DNA from 3 places in the Sporosarcina sp. Y838 genome. Region 2 is predicted to be linked to each of the others. Evidence: riboswitches for the same ligand, from Rfam matches in the RefSeq annotation. Region 2 holds a riboswitch; each other region holds the start of a gene.
What was found. Region 2 has a riboswitch for S-adenosylmethionine ahead of AC1TO4_RS14230 (methionine ABC transporter ATP-binding protein). Riboswitches for the same ligand answer to the same signal wherever they lie in the genome.

Region 1 (5,601 bases), on a different contig from region 2:
TGGGTATTAATTTAGTAAATCCCACAAACAACTTTTAGAATAGAGGGTAAATGGATGAAAAGGAACAATCATGCTCTAATCATTGGTGGTACGGGTATGCTTGCCGGAGTTTGTATTTACCTTGCAGGTGAAGATTATTCTGTTTCTGTCATTGGGCGTACAGTGTCGAAATTTAAACGATTGCAAGAAGAAAGTGCGCCAAATTCTATATTTCCCCTTATGACTGATTACGATACAGATGATATATATGACGAAATTAATATAGCGCTTAGAGAACGTGGTCAGTTTGATCTTATTATCAGTTGGACACCAAATTACAGTGTGCTTGAGCGTATTTGTGAAATGAACCCTGGAGAAGCACCGTTTCGTGTATTTCATGTAAAGGGAAGCCGGCGGTATTTCGAAGATGAACATATCCGTATTCCTAGCTCGTGCAAATACCGGAAAATCTATTTGGGGTTTGTATTGGAAGACAGTGGTTCACGTTGGCTTACGCATAATGAGATTGCAAATGGAGTGATTAAGCAAATTGAAGCAGATGAAAAGGTAGGCATAATAGGTCAAATCCATCCCTATGAGGCACGTCCAAAATAACTTTTTATAGTTGGTCGACCTGTTTTCCAGGTCTTCTTATAACGATGAGGAGTGAGTGAGATATTAATTCGAAAAGCAAAGGTAGAAGATGCAAAAGGAATTGCAAAAGTACATGTGGATAGTTGGAGAACGACATACAAAGGAATTGTACCGGACACTTTTTTAGAAAGCCTTTCCTACGAGAAGCGTGAGCTAATATGGAAAAAGGGGATAACAGAGAATCACGTATACATAGCGGAAGATGAAAATGGTCAAGTCATCGGATTTTCTACAGGTGGAAAAGAACGTACTGGGAAATATGAAGCCTATACAGGGGAATTATATGCGATTTATCTCTTGAAAGAATACCAAGGACAAGGGATCGGGCGATTGCTTTTTCAGGCGGTTGTGGAAGATTTGAAAGATAATAATTTTAACTCAATGCTCATATGGGCGATAGAAGAGAACCCGGCTTGCCTATTCTATGAAGCGTTAGGTGGTAAGAAAATTGAAATTGAAGATATCGAAATTGCTGGTAAGAATTTGAGTGAAGTCGCATATGGATGGGGTGAAATGTGAAAATAAGGAAGTTAAGAAGATTATCTAGATTATTGCCCAAGAAATAATTAAAAAATTTTGTGTAGATAAGGTATATACGGGAATAGAAGTAAAGAACCTGTCATAAATTTAACATCCATTTTTTAGGTTATTAAGATGTTTGTAAACATTACAATAATTGGCGATAAATCCAATATAGACGTTTTTGAAGTTCTTGAAAAGTGAATGTATCTCCGTTATTAGTTAGTTTCGAGTGCTCTGTTTAGTACAACTGCAATTATCTTTTCCGAGCAATCAGCATACTATCTAAAGAGGCATAATGATGCTCAGGAAAGGTGGAGGCAAATGTATTATCCTTACGCACAACAAATGTATCGACCGCAACATCGCGTTATGACTGTTACAGGGATTGGGAGTCTTTCAGTTGCCCCGGATACAGCTCAAATTCAATTGGAAGTAATTACAGAAGCTAAACAACTTAGCCATGCTCAGCAAGAAAATGCTTATTTAATGAATCAAGTCATTGAATCATTACTAAAATTAGGAATTGTTAGGAAAAATATACAAACCGTTTCGTATAATATACTTCCTGAATATGACTATATTGAAGGTGAACAAATATTTAGAGGATACGAAGTGACAAATGCAATCACTGTAAAAGTTTCAGATATTGATCAAGTTGGAAATGTGATAGACGTGGCTGTTCAAAACGGGGCTAACAGGGTTTCAAACATTCAGTTCACTGTTGAAGATGAACAACTTCATTATCAAGAAGCATTGAGCCTAGCATTGAAAAATGCTCTCGTTAAAGCGCAAACCATTGCTGCGACAATGCACCTGCAACTTGACCCTCAGCCAATTAAAATTGTAGAAGAATTAAGAGCAGAACCCATCTTATATCGTTCTTTTTCAGCGAAGGAAATGGCAGTGTCAACACCGATTGAACAAGGACAAATCACGATTAACGCTACTGTAAGAGTTGAATTTCAATATTAAAACGGAATCCCAGTAATGATGAAAAATTAAGAGAGTAGGAGAGAAATGGACGCTGAAAAAACTGCTGTATACCAATCACCAGTTGGAAGGATATTTGAAAAATTTAGACGGCAGCGGGACGTATCGTTGGTTTTCGGTGAACCGGTTGAATTTAAAAACAAAAAAGTTCTTCCTGTAGCAAAGATCAATTATATCGTTGGCGGAGGAGGGGGTTATTCAGAAGAAACTGGAAACTCTTCGGTAGGCCAAGGAGAAGGAGGTGGGGGGCGTATTGCCATCCGACCTCTAGGGGTCTATGAAATAGATTCGGAAAAAGTTAAGTTTAGACCTATCATTGACCCTAAATTCACTTTAATACTCTTTTCTGTTTTCACATTGGGTCTAATTCGGTTATTGAAAAATGCTCGTTAAATATGTATTTGTTTAAGGGAGAATCATTATATGCTGTATCGCAGAAAAACGTACAAGATAGAACCGCCGATGTACGAAACGTTTACACAGTTTTTCCACACCTATTTGCTTCCGAATCAGCTGACGCATGGGGCGCAGCTGGTTGGACGGTGGGTTGATGAAGAACTGACGGAGATTATGGCATTATGGTCATACGATAGCAGAGCACATTATGAAACGGTGGATGCCGCCATCCGAGCTTCTGAAATGCATACACAAGCGCAAAGACATCGAAAAACATTCGGTTCGTTATATACCTCATCAAATGAAGAGTTTTTCACTTCGACAGGGGATTATGGGCAATCTAAACAGATTGAAGAAACAGGCATCTACGCTGAAATCGGTGACATGGTCGGCGTTTATCAAAATATCACGGCGGGCATCATCTGTATAGTTTTCCGTGGGAGAGTCATTACTGGTGTGCCGGCTGCACAGCCTCCTGAAACGATTGACGTACAATTTGTTGACTTTGATAAAGAACAAGTAGAAGACTGGATAAAACGCCCGCAATTCGTTTCTAGAGTGAAGGATGCCTTGAATAAAGAGACGATTGCCTATGAGTGTTATGAAGTGAGGCCATATCGATTGGTCGAGCGTTCATGAATAATCACTCTTGGGTTGGAAGTGAAAAGGACTTTATCGATGAACGGGATGTTCGGTGGGTTAATCGGATGGCAGTTGGTCGTTTTGGAGGCAATTCTTCAGCGGGACAAACCAAGAACGAGGATGGCTTTGTTATTTGGCAAAATGAGGATTGGGAATTCGCGGCTATTTTTGATGCGCATAAAAGTGCCGAAAGTGCGAAACTTGTCATTGATACACTTGAACAGTATAAAAGTGATTTTGTAGAGGTTTTAGACATGAAGGGTTTTCTGGATTTTAAATATTTGGAAGTGAAGCTCCTTGAAATTTTTCAATCCGAGCAGTTTTTGGACAAATGCAGGTGTGTCACAGGAGAAACGGCTTGTCTTATCGTAGTGAGGAAAGCTAATTATGTATGGTGGTTTTCCGTTGGAGATTGCCTAGTATACGTATTACATCCGGATCTGATTGCGCTGAACCAATTTCAACTCAACCAAAGGCAATTCTTCGAGTGGATTGGTCAGGTGAATACGTTTGAGCAAGCAGTACCATGCTATACGTCAGGAACAAGGGAATTGAGAAAAGGGAACAACCTTATTTTTTTGACGACTGACGGTTTGGTGGAATGCCCAGGCGAACCTTTTTCAAATCCGTCAAATCTTGTTGCTGAGCTGAATGGAAAAAGACTTGATGAAAGCATTTCACAGTTGTTGATGGAAATTGAAAGACAAAATGTACGAGACAGTACAACAATTGTTGCCTGGAGTGTGGAAGTAGAAAAGGAAGGCAGCATCCCGAGCGATTATAGGGGGATGACGGAAGAGATAAAGCAAACGCAGAACGTAGATTGAAAATAGATAAACTCCCGCGTCAGCATGATTGCTAACGCGAGGGTTCATCGTTTTACTTACTCATTTTCTTTTTCTTGCATTTGGGTTCATGCGTTCACGCTTTGGTTTCAGGGAACTCAGTTCAGCAAACTCGCGAGCAATTTCTTCACTCATGTCACCAGGTTTTATTTTTTGGTTTTTCGGTGTCTGCGGTAACGAACGCGCGTTGTTCCCGCCAGTTTTGTTGTCATCTCTCCCCAATTATAACAGCTCCTTTCAATCAGTAAGTACTTTGTTAAGGTGGCTTTATAAGAGGGATTTATCCAATGAAAATTTTTGCAATAGAAAAAGACCTTTTACAATAGGAAGTTAAGTAGTATAATGGAAGTTAATTAAATATTCTTATCAAGAGAAGCAGAGGGAATTGGCCCTGTGATGCTTCAGCAACCTCTGACCTGATCAGGAAGGTGCTACCTCCAACAAGATTAATTCTTGAGAGATAAGAGCTTAGAGCCCAAAAAGAACCCTCTTTTCTTATCATACAGAAAAAAGGGTTTTTTATATTTTAAAAAGGTAGGAAATTATAAGGTTTTACGATGGATTGCCTCGAGTTGCAGGTGCCTACCGCTTTTTTAAAAAATCATACATATAAAATCGAAAAGGGAGAGACGAAAAATGCCAATCAATATACCGAAACAATTACCGGCAGTAGAACTTTTAAAGAAGGAAAAGATATTCGTGATGGATGAAGAACGTGCAACATCCCAAGATATACGTCCTATGACTATTGCAATTCTGAATTTAATGCCTGAGAAAGAAAGAACTGAGTTACAGCTTCTACGATTGCTGGGAAATACACCTTTGCAAGTAAATGTTACATTTTTGAATACAGCAACACATGATTCGAAAAATGTTAGTAAAACACATCTAGATGCATACTATGCGACATTTGAACAAGTAAAACATCGCCGTTTCGATGGCTTGATCATTACCGGTGCACCCATTGAGCATTTGGAATTTGAAGATGTTAACTACTGGAAAGAATTAACGGCAATTATGGAGTGGTCAAAATTAAATGTAACATCAGTTTTACATATTTGTTGGGGAGCTCAAGCAGCTCTTTATCATCATTATGGAATTGGAAAATTTGAATTGCCTAAAAAATGCTCAGGCGTTTTTACACATCGTTTATCCGATCCTACCATCAATCTTTCACGAGGCTTTAATGATGAATTCAGAGCGCCGCATTCACGCTATACGTCTGTCTCAATAGAAGAAATTGAAAATGATCCTCGTTTACTTCTACTCGCCAAGTCTGAAGATGCAGGAGCTTTCATAGTCCTTTCCAAAGACAACAAACATATTATGGTTACAGGTCATTTGGAATATGACGCGGATACACTTGCGGAGGAATATGCACGTGACCTTAAAAGAGGGGTAGACATTGAGATACCACAAAACTATTTTCCGAATGATGATCCCACTAAAGAACCTTTGAACACATGGCGCTCACATACTCATTTGCTTTTCTCAAATTGGCTTAATTATTATGTCTATCAAGAAACGCCTTATGTGTGGGAATAACTGTTTAATGACCTTTTTATCGTATAGT
Region 2 (5,601 bases):
AAAGGGAGCCATGGTGTAGATGAAATGCCCGTACAAAACCTACGAAAGCACATCTTGGAACACTGGGAGTCCATGAAAATGGAACTTCTTGAGGGTACCTATAAGCCGCAATCTGTCCGCAGGGTCGAAATCCCGAAACCTGACGGAGGCATGCGGTTATTAGGTATCCCTACCGTGATGGATCGTTTCATTCAGCAAGCCATTGCCCAAGTATTAACTACTTTGTATGACCCAACGTTTTCAGAACATAGCTATGGTTTTCGACCAAAGCGAAGCGCCCACGGCGCAATAAGGAAAGCGAAAGGATATATACAGGAAGGTAATCGGTGGGTAATCGATATAGACTTGGAGAAATTCTTCGACAAAGTGAACCATGATAGGTTAATGGGAACACTTTCGAAACGAATCGAAGACAAACGTCTGCTTAAGCTAATCCGTAACTATTTGAAATCAGGAATCATGATAAATGGTATCGTGACAACTAGTGAGGAAGGTACGCCGCAAGGTGGCCCACTCAGTCCATTACTTTCCAATATTGTCCTTGATGAACTAGACAAAGAATTGGAGGAAAGAGGACATAAATTTGTCCGGTACGCCGACGACTGCAACATCTATGTGAATACAAAGAAAGCAGGAAATCGAGTCATGGGTTCTGTCACTACATTTATTGAAGAAAGGCTTAAGTTGAAAGTTAATCTGAATAAATCTGCGGTAGACCGCCCTTGGAAGAGGATGTTTCTAGGATTCAGCTTTACTTTACATAAAGAACCAAAGGTTCGGATTGCCAAAGAAAGTATGAAACGGATGAAGAATAAAATCCGAGAGATAACCTCTAGGAAGAAACCCTATCCGATGGATTATCGAATCAAGAAACTAAATCAATACCTGATGGGGTGGTGCGGTTATTTTGCATTGGCGGATACGCCAAGCGTTTTCAGAGCTTTCGATTCATGGATTAGAAGAAGACTTCGAATGTGTATGTGGAAAAACTGGAAGAAACCAAGTACGAAGGTGAGGAAGCTCATTGGGTTAGGTGCGCCGAAAGATAAGGCATACGAATGGGGTAACTCGCGTAAAAGTTACTGGAGAATTTCTAAAAGTCCTGTATTACATAGAACCCTCGGAAACTCCTATTGGAGTTCCCAAGGGCTCAAAAGTCTACTATCACGTTACGAAACTTTGCGTCATCAATCTTAATTGAACCGCCGTATACCGAACGGTACGTACGGTGGTGTGAGAGGTAGGGAGTTAATCACTCCCTCCTACTCGATTTGGTAATCTTATGGTGGTTGTTCATCCGTCGCTCTCCAAAGACACAAATACAAGAAGTGCCGAAGTGTTTCGGGACGTAAGAATAGCTCGCTTCTTACTTGGAGAGAAGCGGCCAAAGATACAATTTTGGCCGCTCAAACCTTCTACTATTGGATCCCTATTACTATATAAAGGAAGTGTCAATTTCTAATAGAACATCACATAATCTTTGCTGAAAGTTAGTGAAGAATTCAATGTACAAGGTGCTAGAGTGATCGAAATTGCATCTTCGGGCACTTACACTCTTATAGAAGATCATCTATTCTTTTCTTGCAAAGCAACCGCTTTTTTCACTTGAGTTTTGTAGGAACGCGACAGGCAATTAATCACAACAATATTACCCCAAAGGGTGTGGCTAGAAGTGACGGAGTTACTTCTAGCCAAAACTATTCCTCGGTAAAAGGGTCGTAATTATTTCGCCGAAAGCGGGCCGAAAATTATCCAGTGAAAATGGCAGTATTCAGGCCCTTCTCATCTGTTTTTTATGCAAGTATATGGTTATTCAACAGACGTGACTTATTAATGGAATAAAATTGCAGATATCACACTGACATCCTGCTGTCTATATATGCCAGGTAGTTTTTTCTGTTATACTGTGAAAAATGGAGGCGTTGCGGTATGGGATTAATTTACTATGGTTACCCGAAATGCGGGACGTGTAGAAAAGCGAAAAAGTGGCTTGAAACGAATAACTTGGACTTTCAAGAAGTGAACATTGCGGAAGCTCCTCCGTCAGAAGAGGAACTTGGAAAGATGATTGCAGCTTCTGATTTGGAATTGAAAAAGTTTTTCAATGTCAGCGGCATGAAATATAGAGAGCTTAATTTGAAAGACAAACTGCCTACAATGTCCGATGAAGAAAAAATTAGTTTGCTATCATCAGACGGTATGCTCATCAAAAGACCGATTGTTTATGGAGAAGGAAAAGTAACTGTCGGTTTCAAGGAAGAAGAATTTAATAAAGTCTGGGGCAATTAAGTTACAGTCTTGTCTTTATCAGAGAAATATGACAGAATTGAAGAGAATGAAACTATTTATTTGGAGGGGTATAAATGAGCACACCAAAAGATCTGCGTTATTCTGAAGAACACGAATGGGTAAAGGAAGAAAACGGTAATTACCGCATCGGTATTACACACTTTGCACAATCTGAACTTGGAGATATCGTATTCGTTGAACTTCCATCTGTTGGCGATGAAATCAAAGCGGACGAGCCTTTCGGAAGCGTTGAGTCGGTTAAAACAGTATCTGAATTATATGCTCCAATCAGCGGTAAAGTACTTGAAGTGAACGAAGGACTAGAAGACAGCCCTGAATTCGTCAATGAATCACCGTATGAAAATGCATGGATGGTCGTCGTTGAACCTTCTAACACTTCTGAGTTGGACGAACTTATGTCTGCAGAAGCGTATGATAAAATGACAATCGGAGAATAATTACAACACGGCGCCGGTACATTTCCGGCGTCTTTTGCATCTTACTAGTCGATTTGCGAAGGAGGAACTCTCTTGTCGGATGAAAAAATCATCATAGTAGAGGGCGGTTCGGATAGAAAAAGATTAGCGCGTATACTTGCGGAGTCAGTCAAAATCATTTGTACGAACGGTACAGTAAGCCCATATCGGCTTGAAGAGTTGCTTGCGCCCTATGAAGAACAGGACCTGTATGTTTTTGTCGATGCTGATGAAGATGGTGAAAAAACGCGTGTATTATTTAAAAGAGAATTTCCAGCAGCAATCCATCTATATACAGAAAAAGAGTACCGGGAAGTGGAGACGACCCCGTATAAAGTGTTAGCTGAAATACTACAAAATGCGGATTTCAAAATCCGACCCGAATTTTTACTTTAAAGGATGTAAGATAAATGGAAAATTGGACACGCGAACAGTGGGAGGCAACTTTGAAGGACTCACCCGATTCTGCGTTTTATTTATATACACCGATGTGTGGTACATGTGCAGTCGCTTCTAAAATGATGAACGTCATTTCTGTCATGAAACCGGAAATGCCAATCGGGAAAGCGGATTTGAACTATGTGCAATCTCTGGCAATTGACTATGAAATTGAAAGCGTTCCTTGCTTGTTGATACAGAAGGATGGCGTTTTACAACATAAAGTCTATGCTTTTCAGTCAGTCCCGTATCTGTTGGAATTGATTGATTGACAATCAAGACAGGAATTTGATATAATACGACTTAACCAACAATTGAATAGGTCGCTCTTATTAAGAGAGGTGGAGGGATAGTGCCCTACGAAGCCCGGCAACCGTCACGAAAGTGAAATGGTGCCAAATCACACAAAGTGCATAGCATACTTTGAGAGATGAGAGATTGGACAAACGTTTATTTTATGATAACGTAAAGCCTTTCTGCCCGTCTGCAGGAAGGTTTTTTTTGTACAGAAAAGCGGAAGGCGCCGCTAAAGGAACGCAACCTAAGTTCGCGACGTCCTGTCATAACGGTTGCATGACCTGTATCCTGCCGGCCCCCGACAGGCATAAGACAACGAAAGAATTCTTAATTTTAATTTACATAGACAAAATCTCAGAGGTGAAATCAATGATTCAATTAACGGATATTAATAAACGGTTCGGTGAAGGACCCGGCAGTATTACAGCGGTTGAAAATGTATCACTCGAAATAGCTGATGGTGAAATTTTCGGTGTGATCGGTTATAGTGGCGCTGGAAAAAGTACTTTGATTCGACTGTTGAACGGTCTAGAAATGCCTACTTCAGGAAGTGTGAATATCGGCGGTTTGGAAATGTCGGCTATCAAAGGCAAAGCTTTGAGGGAAGCGCGGCAGAAAGTGAGTATGATTTTTCAACATTTCAACTTGCTGTGGTCGCGGACGGTGAAAGACAATATTGCATTCCCTCTTGAAATCGCGGGTGTGCGAAAAGCCGAGCGCGAAAAGAAAGTGGCGGAACTGATTGAACTGGTTGGTTTGACTGGTCGAGAAAATGCGTATCCATCAGAATTGTCGGGCGGTCAGAAACAGCGTGTAGGGATAGCTCGTGCACTTGCAAACGACCCTGAAGTCCTACTTTGCGACGAGGCGACTTCTGCTCTTGATCCGGAAACGACGGATTCTATACTGAATCTTCTGACTGGTATTAATGAAAGGCTTGGACTGACGATTGTTCTCATCACACATGAAATGCACGTAATCCGGAAAATCTGCCATAGGGTTGCAGTCATGGAAGCTGGGAAAGTTGTCGAGATGGGGGACGTACTCGATGTGTTCCAATCGCCAAAAGAGGCCATTACGAAGCGATTTGTTTCTCAAGTGACGGAGCCCGCGGAAGCGAAGCAGGCAATGGCGCATATTAAGGATGAATTTCCAACAGGTACACTTATCAAGCTTGTGTTCGTTGGTGAGCAGACGGAACAACCTGTGCTCGCAAGTCTCATTCGGAAATACGATGTGGGCGTCAATATCGTCCAAGGAAACATTTCCCATACACATGGTGGAGCATATGGCTCACTTATCCTCCAGCTCCTTGGAGATTCAACAATTATTGAGGAAGCAATTCAATACCTCAATGAAAATGATGTTCAGACAGAGGTGATCGGTAATGATTGAAAACCTTTTTCCGAATGTTGATTGGACTAAGATGTGGGAAGCGACAGCAGAAACGCTCTATATGACAGCAATTTCAACACTGTTCACATTGATTATTGGACTCGGACTCGGAATCGTACTCTTCCTAACAAGTCCCGGACAACTGTGGTCGAATAAGTTGGTCAATGTTATTTCAGGGGCATTCGTCAATATTTTTAGATCAATTCCGTTTATCATATTAATCATATTGCTTATTCCGTTTACGAAATTTCTTCTTGGCACAATTCGCGGACCGGATGCAGCATTGCCGGCACTTATTATTGGAGCGGCTCCATTCTATGCAAGAATGGTGTTGATTGCATTGCAGGAGATTGATAAAGGTGTAATTGAAGCTTCGAAGTCAATGGGAGCGAAAACGAGGACGATTATTTTTAAAGTTCTCTTACCGGAATCGATGCCAGCACTTGTCTCGGGTATCACCGTAACAGCAATCGCACTTGTCGGGTACACCGCTATGGCGGGGATCATCGGCGCAGGTGGACTTGGGAATCTCGCGTTTTTGGATGGATTCCAGCGCAGCCGTGAGGACGTTATACTAATTGCAACAATCTTAATTTTAATTATCGTTTTCATCATTCAATTCATCGGGGATTTCGCGGTAAGGAAATTTGACAAGAGATAATTCTACGACAGTAACATCAGGCATTGCCTGTAAACTATAAAAAAG
Region 3 (5,601 bases), on a different contig from region 2:
ACGAAATACGCTTTCTTACATAGACTTATCCAGCGAAGGCGCGTCCAGTGTTAGCCGAAGCGATAAGACTGAAAGTGGTCTCCTTTCTGGCTTATCGCGGGAGGCATCCACAAAGCGCCGAAGCAGTATTAGCAGGATCTCTATCTCATTCTATAAAAAAACGAGCCTCTCGGGACTATCCCAGGAGGCTCGTTTTTTGCTTATACTGACTCGACAACGCCCCATTGGTCGATGGCGCGTTTCAAAGGTTCTGACGTTTTTGCTGCTTCTACGAGAGAGACTTGTTTGACACTTGCGTCAATCGCCGCCCGGAATGCCTTGGCACCTTGCGTCGGTCCATCTGGATGGCCAAATATTCCGCCCCCGGCATTGACGACTAGATTATCTCCGAAATCCTTCAGCAATTGCGGCACCATGCCTGGGTGAATTCCAGCAGATGGTACTGCAAATGTTTTTTCGAAGCCATTGTCTTCTATTAGCGCGTCATTGATTGCCAACGCATCGAATTTCGAAATTGCGACATTGCCATAGGGACTTGGGAACAAGGACAGATCTCCGCCAATAAGTCGCGTTAATTTCCCTACCAATAACGAGTAAGAGAATCCGCCACCTGCTTGTCCTGCTAGAACGCCCGATAATGCCGAATGCGCAACAATTGGCAAACCGATATTGTTATTTTCACGCAGCGTTTGAAGTGCATCTAGCCCATACGCATGGACGTTGAATAATAACGCGTTCGCGCCGAGCGCTGCCGCCTGTTCTGCCTTGTCATGAAGCTCATTCGTCCGTCCCGACAAGTTCACTGCATACAATGCCCGATTTCCTGTTTTATCATAATGCCGATCGATAATGTCTTTTGCTGTTGTAATTCGCTTGTGAAACGGTGTTAATTCATTCTCAAAAAGAATTTCATCGTCTTTGATGAGATCGACGCCGCCTGCTAGCAGTTCTTCTAGTTGAGCGGAGAAAAAGGACAGATCCCTTCCCATGACTCCTTTGAAGATGGCTTTCAGTAATGGGCGATCCATCACATTCAACTGCTCTCGAATCCCTTTTGTACCGAATCGTGGTCCTGGAAATTGTGCAAGCAATTGTTTGCCAAAATCCAAATCGATTAATTCATAGCCTTCAAAAAAAGAAAGCTTGCCGTAGACAGTCGTGAAGATCGCGGGAAGATCTGCCGAATAGTTAGCGGATGGGTAAAAGATTTTCACCGTATCCTTCACTTCCCCTTTTTCCACAGAAACGACTTCACCTTTATGGTGCTTCAATTGCTGCTGTTCAAGATGCGGAATGTCTGTCCAAGACCCGATTGTGAGCCCAAGTGCATGTTGCTCCGCTATTTTTTCTTGCTCTGGATGTGTCGGAAATAGATAAGTGGCTGTAACTCCCATTAAAATTCCTCCTTGTGACTACTGTCGATGAACCAGCTCTCCAATTCTTCAAGAGAGCGTATTGTATTGCGGTTAAGTATCAAATACTTCCCGAGCTCCAACACTTTTTTCCTTCTGGCCATACGTTTTCCTTCATCTTCTTCATAATTTAAATCGTCAATTTGTGCAATGCCGATAGAGCGGCGGACCAATTCGCAGCCTGCATACCCTAGCATATCGGTAAAGTTCTCATCCATTACATGCGTCAGGAAGCCGTCGAGTTGTGTATAAGGCTCATTGGATTCTTCTCTCCAAACTTGGGCGAATGTATCGGCGTATGCATACCATGCTTCCCGCGCTTGTTCATAGCGCTTCGTTTGAAATTCAGGGTGTCCGATTCCATTTAACAACAAGCTTGCGATAAAATGCCCCATGTCAAATCCGAACGGCCCAAAACAAGCAAACTCGGTATCGAATACAACTGTTTTATCTTCTCCCATGAAAATGGCACCACTATGTAAATCGCTATGGATGAGCGCATCCGCTTTCGTCATGAACTTATGTTTTAATTTCGCCACTTCCAGCTTTAACTGGTGGTCTTGACTTAGAAATAATACATCATTTTTCAAGCCTTCTTCAAAGAAATTGCTGTCATGCATATTGTATGGACAATCGAAAGAGAGTTCTTCCGTCATTTCCCGCATTGCCGGATTTGTAAAAGAAGCATTCAACTCTTTCTTTAGTTTTGGATCCAGGTAGAAATCGGACGTATAAAAAGTGGTTTTCGCACTGAATACACCTATGTCTTTCGCAAATACGGTAGATTCCGTCCCATTATTCAAAGCCGTGCGCCCCATTTCCATCGGATGCATGTCTTCCATCACAACAATTGCCATGATTTCATCCAAAAGATGCACTTTCGGAACAGAACCGGGAATGATGTTATCGTATTCCTGTAATACTTTCGCTTCGAGAACGACCCGATCGATTGGGATAGGCATTGACTCTCCTACAATCCTCGCGTAAGGTACAGCCTGCTTGAGTATCAAGCTCTTCTGTTCTCCCGTTAATCGATAAACATGATTGATCTTCCCATCACTTACTTCCGTCACAACAACTTGTTCTTGTTCACTAAAGAAGCCACGCTTTTTAACATACTTCACAATTTCATCTAATTCTAAGAATGCATAGGTTGCCAGTTCCTGTTGACTACTTGATATATTCATGTTTTATCCTCCTTCTGCATCGTCTATGATGATAAAAAAACCCCTTCAGTTAAGAAGAGGTTTTTCACACAACTTCTTATCTTTCAGCATAAATGCTGTAAGAATTAGCACCGTGCTCAATTGAGTCGGTTGCCGGGCTTCATCGGGCTTTTCCCTCCGCCTGCTCCTGATAAGAGTATATTTATTATTTTTAATTACCATTAGATTCGCACAATGTTATATGAAATTATAGCATGCCTCTTACTAATTGTCTATGTAATTGAAACCCATCAAATAGTTAAAACACTGGCTACATATTACTATTTTCTAAACGTTTTGTAAATCAAGAGATTCAGTTATCTAAATTGTAGTATAATTAATGAACGAATAAAATATGTGGAGGCTTTAACTATAATGAGTGAACAACCTAATGAGTTACATAAAAATGAAGAACTCTCAACATTACAAGCGGAAGAATTTGATGTATTAATCATCGGGGGCGGCATTACGGGGGCTGGAATTGCCTTGGATGCTGCGAGTCGCGGCATGAAAACAGTGCTTGTGGAAATGCAGGATTTTGCTGCTGGGACGTCCAGTCGTTCTACAAAAATGATTCATGGCGGCTTGCGTTACCTGAAAAACCTTGAAGTGAAGATCGTTGCGGAAACAGGCAAGGAACGGGCGGTCGTCTATGAAAATGGACCCCATGTGACGAAGCCTGAGTGGTTGCTTTTGCCGATTTATAAGGACGGCTCCATGGGTAAATTCAGTACCTCCATCGGATTGCGCGTCTATGACTTCTTGGCGGGCGTGAAAAAAGAAGAACGAAAGAGTATGTTGACCAGAGAAAGAGCGTTGCATGCGGAGCCTAAACTCAGGGCTGAAGGGTTACTTGGGGCTGGTCGTTTCGTTGAATACCGATCGGATGATGCGAGACTGACGATTGAAGTGATGAAAGAAGCTGTCAGTCAAGGTGCTACTGTATTCAATTATACAAAGGTGACTGATTTTATTTACAATGATGGAAAAGTTACAGGCGTATCCGTGGTTGACCAATTAAATGGAAAAACTAGTGAAATACGGGCAAAAACAATAGTAAACGCCGCCGGTCCATGGGTGGATACATTGAGGGAGAAAGACAACTCCTTGGATTCAAGGGAAATTCGTTTGACGAAGGGCATTCATCTCGTTTTTGACCAAAGTGTATTTCCTTTGAATCAGATTGTTTACTTTGATACGCCAGATGGTCGGATGGTGTTGGCGATCCCACGGGATGGGAAAACGTACGTCGGGACGACAGACACTGATTACAAAGGGGATATGGTTCATCCCCGAATGACCGTAAGCGACCGCGATTATTTGATGGACGCAATCGCTCTCATCTTTCCGAAATTAACCATTGCGGCGAGTGATATTGAATCCAGCTGGGTTGGGCTACGGCCTTTGATCAATGAAAAAGGCAAAGGGGCATCCGAAGTTTCGAGAAAAGATGAAATTTGGGAGTCCGCTTCGGGGTTAATCACCATCGCTGGAGGAAAACTGACGGGCTATCGAAAAATGGCGGAGACGATTGTAGATGTCGTCGCATCAAAACTCAAAACAGATACAGGAGTATTATTTTCTCCGTCCAGCACGAAGAATATGCCCATTTCAGGCGGACACGTCGGAGGTTCCCGAAACTTTGAAACGTTCATGTATCGGAAAATCAAACAAGGCATAAAACTCGGATTGGATCAGGAAAGAGCTCAGTCCCTCGTGAAAAAGTATGGCTCAAATGTAGATATCCTTTTTGATTTATTACAGAAAAACGAGCAGGCAGCGCAAGATTCTGGGCTACCCGTCTACCTCTTTACGCAAGTCCTTTACTCGATCACAGATGAATTCGTCCGTACACCCGTCGACTTTTTCTGGCGACGTACGGGCGCATTACTGTTTGACATTCAATGGGTGAACGAGTGGAAAGTGTCCGTCATCGAAATGATGAGCAAAGAGCTTGGTTGGAGTGACGCGCAGAAAGCAGATTTCCGTGCTGATCTTGAAAAGCATTTGCATGATGCGACTGTTCCGGTTGACGGGGAATAGTGTAAATCGGATAGTTCGATATTCTTTATTCGGCTCCATAGTTCGTCACCTGCCTTCCTAAGAATATTCTACCGAAAAGAACAGGTGTTCGCATGGCAATGTCGCTTTAAAACAAAAAAAAGAAAGCCAATTCATCCCACGACTGAAGTCACGGGTGTTCTTGGCTTAATCATAAAATGGTACAATCCTCGAAAGTTAGAGTGAAAAATTCTAACTCTCGGGGATCGATACAACCTCTGCGTTTTTCTGTACAATTTTATTGTCTAAAGGTATGCGATTTACCTATTCAGTTCTTCAACTTAACAACAGAACTACAATACCCCTACATACCAAAACCTAAGCCGGCCACACAAACAAATGAACAATCGTTACCATAATCGCACACGTAACGAACAGCAAGATGACTAGTGGAATCATAAATCTTGCCCATTTCAGCCAGGAGATTCCTGCAAGTGCCAACCCGGCCATCAATCCGCCGTTGGTAGGGTAGAAGGCATTCGTAAATCCATCGCCGAATTGGAAGGCAAGGACAGCAGTTTGTCTGCTGATTCCAACTAAGTCTGCGATTGGCGCCATGATTGGCATCGTTAATGCTGCTTGACCGCTCCCGGAGTTGACTGGCAGGTTGATCAGGAATTGAACAAAGAACATCCCGACAGCTGCCACGCTGGATGGGAATTGACTAGCTAGATTCGATAAGCCGAATACGATGGTGTCGATGATATTCCCGTCGTTCAGGATCACTACAATCGTATAAGCAAAGGACACAGCGAGCGCACCTTCCATTAAATCCTTACATCCGTCTGTAAAGGCGGACGCCATTTCACTCGGCTTCATCCTCGAAATGATTCCAACGACCACTCCCATTAATAAGAACAACCCTGTAATCTCTTTAAAGAACCAGCCATAATTGATAATGCCAAAAGGTAAGGCGACGAATG

Region 1: another riboswitch for S-adenosylmethionine. It lies ahead of metA (homoserine O-acetyltransferase MetA); the one in region 2 lies ahead of AC1TO4_RS14230 (methionine ABC transporter ATP-binding protein).
Region 3: another riboswitch for S-adenosylmethionine. It lies ahead of mtnK (S-methyl-5-thioribose kinase); the one in region 2 lies ahead of AC1TO4_RS14230 (methionine ABC transporter ATP-binding protein).

Annotation. Positions count from the first base shown of each region.
Region 1 is NZ_JBXCJD010000005.1:295,126-300,726, reverse strand. It holds gene AC1TO4_RS09770 (Rossmann-fold NAD(P)-binding domain-containing protein) at 55-594, shown strand; gene AC1TO4_RS09765 (N-acetyltransferase family protein) at 646-1,152, shown strand; gene AC1TO4_RS09760 (SIMPL domain-containing protein) at 1,477-2,127, shown strand; gene AC1TO4_RS09755 (spore germination protein GerW family protein) at 2,173-2,538, shown strand; gene AC1TO4_RS09750 (NIPSNAP family protein) at 2,569-3,180, shown strand; gene AC1TO4_RS09745 (PP2C family serine/threonine-protein phosphatase) at 3,177-4,010, shown strand; gene AC1TO4_RS09740 (hypothetical protein) at 4,071-4,250, opposite strand; SAM riboswitch class I at 4,389-4,495, shown strand; gene metA (homoserine O-acetyltransferase MetA) at 4,665-5,573, shown strand.
Region 2 is NZ_JBXCJD010000012.1:56,802-62,402, reverse strand. It holds gene ltrA (group II intron reverse transcriptase/maturase) at 1-1,197, shown strand, start outside; gene AC1TO4_RS14250 (arsenate reductase family protein) at 1,930-2,289, shown strand; gene gcvH (glycine cleavage system protein GcvH) at 2,364-2,747, shown strand; gene AC1TO4_RS14240 (toprim domain-containing protein) at 2,820-3,161, shown strand; gene AC1TO4_RS14235 (thioredoxin family protein) at 3,176-3,475, shown strand; SAM riboswitch class I at 3,530-3,640, shown strand; gene AC1TO4_RS14230 (methionine ABC transporter ATP-binding protein) at 3,870-4,895, shown strand; gene AC1TO4_RS14225 (methionine ABC transporter permease) at 4,888-5,556, shown strand.
Region 3 is NZ_JBXCJD010000002.1:151,617-157,217, forward strand. It holds gene AC1TO4_RS03505 (2,3-diketo-5-methylthiopentyl-1-phosphate enolase) at 201-1,394, opposite strand; gene mtnK (S-methyl-5-thioribose kinase) at 1,394-2,599, opposite strand; SAM riboswitch class I at 2,673-2,775, opposite strand; gene AC1TO4_RS03515 (glycerol-3-phosphate dehydrogenase/oxidase) at 2,990-4,660, shown strand; gene AC1TO4_RS03520 (YfcC family protein) at 4,997-5,601, opposite strand, start outside.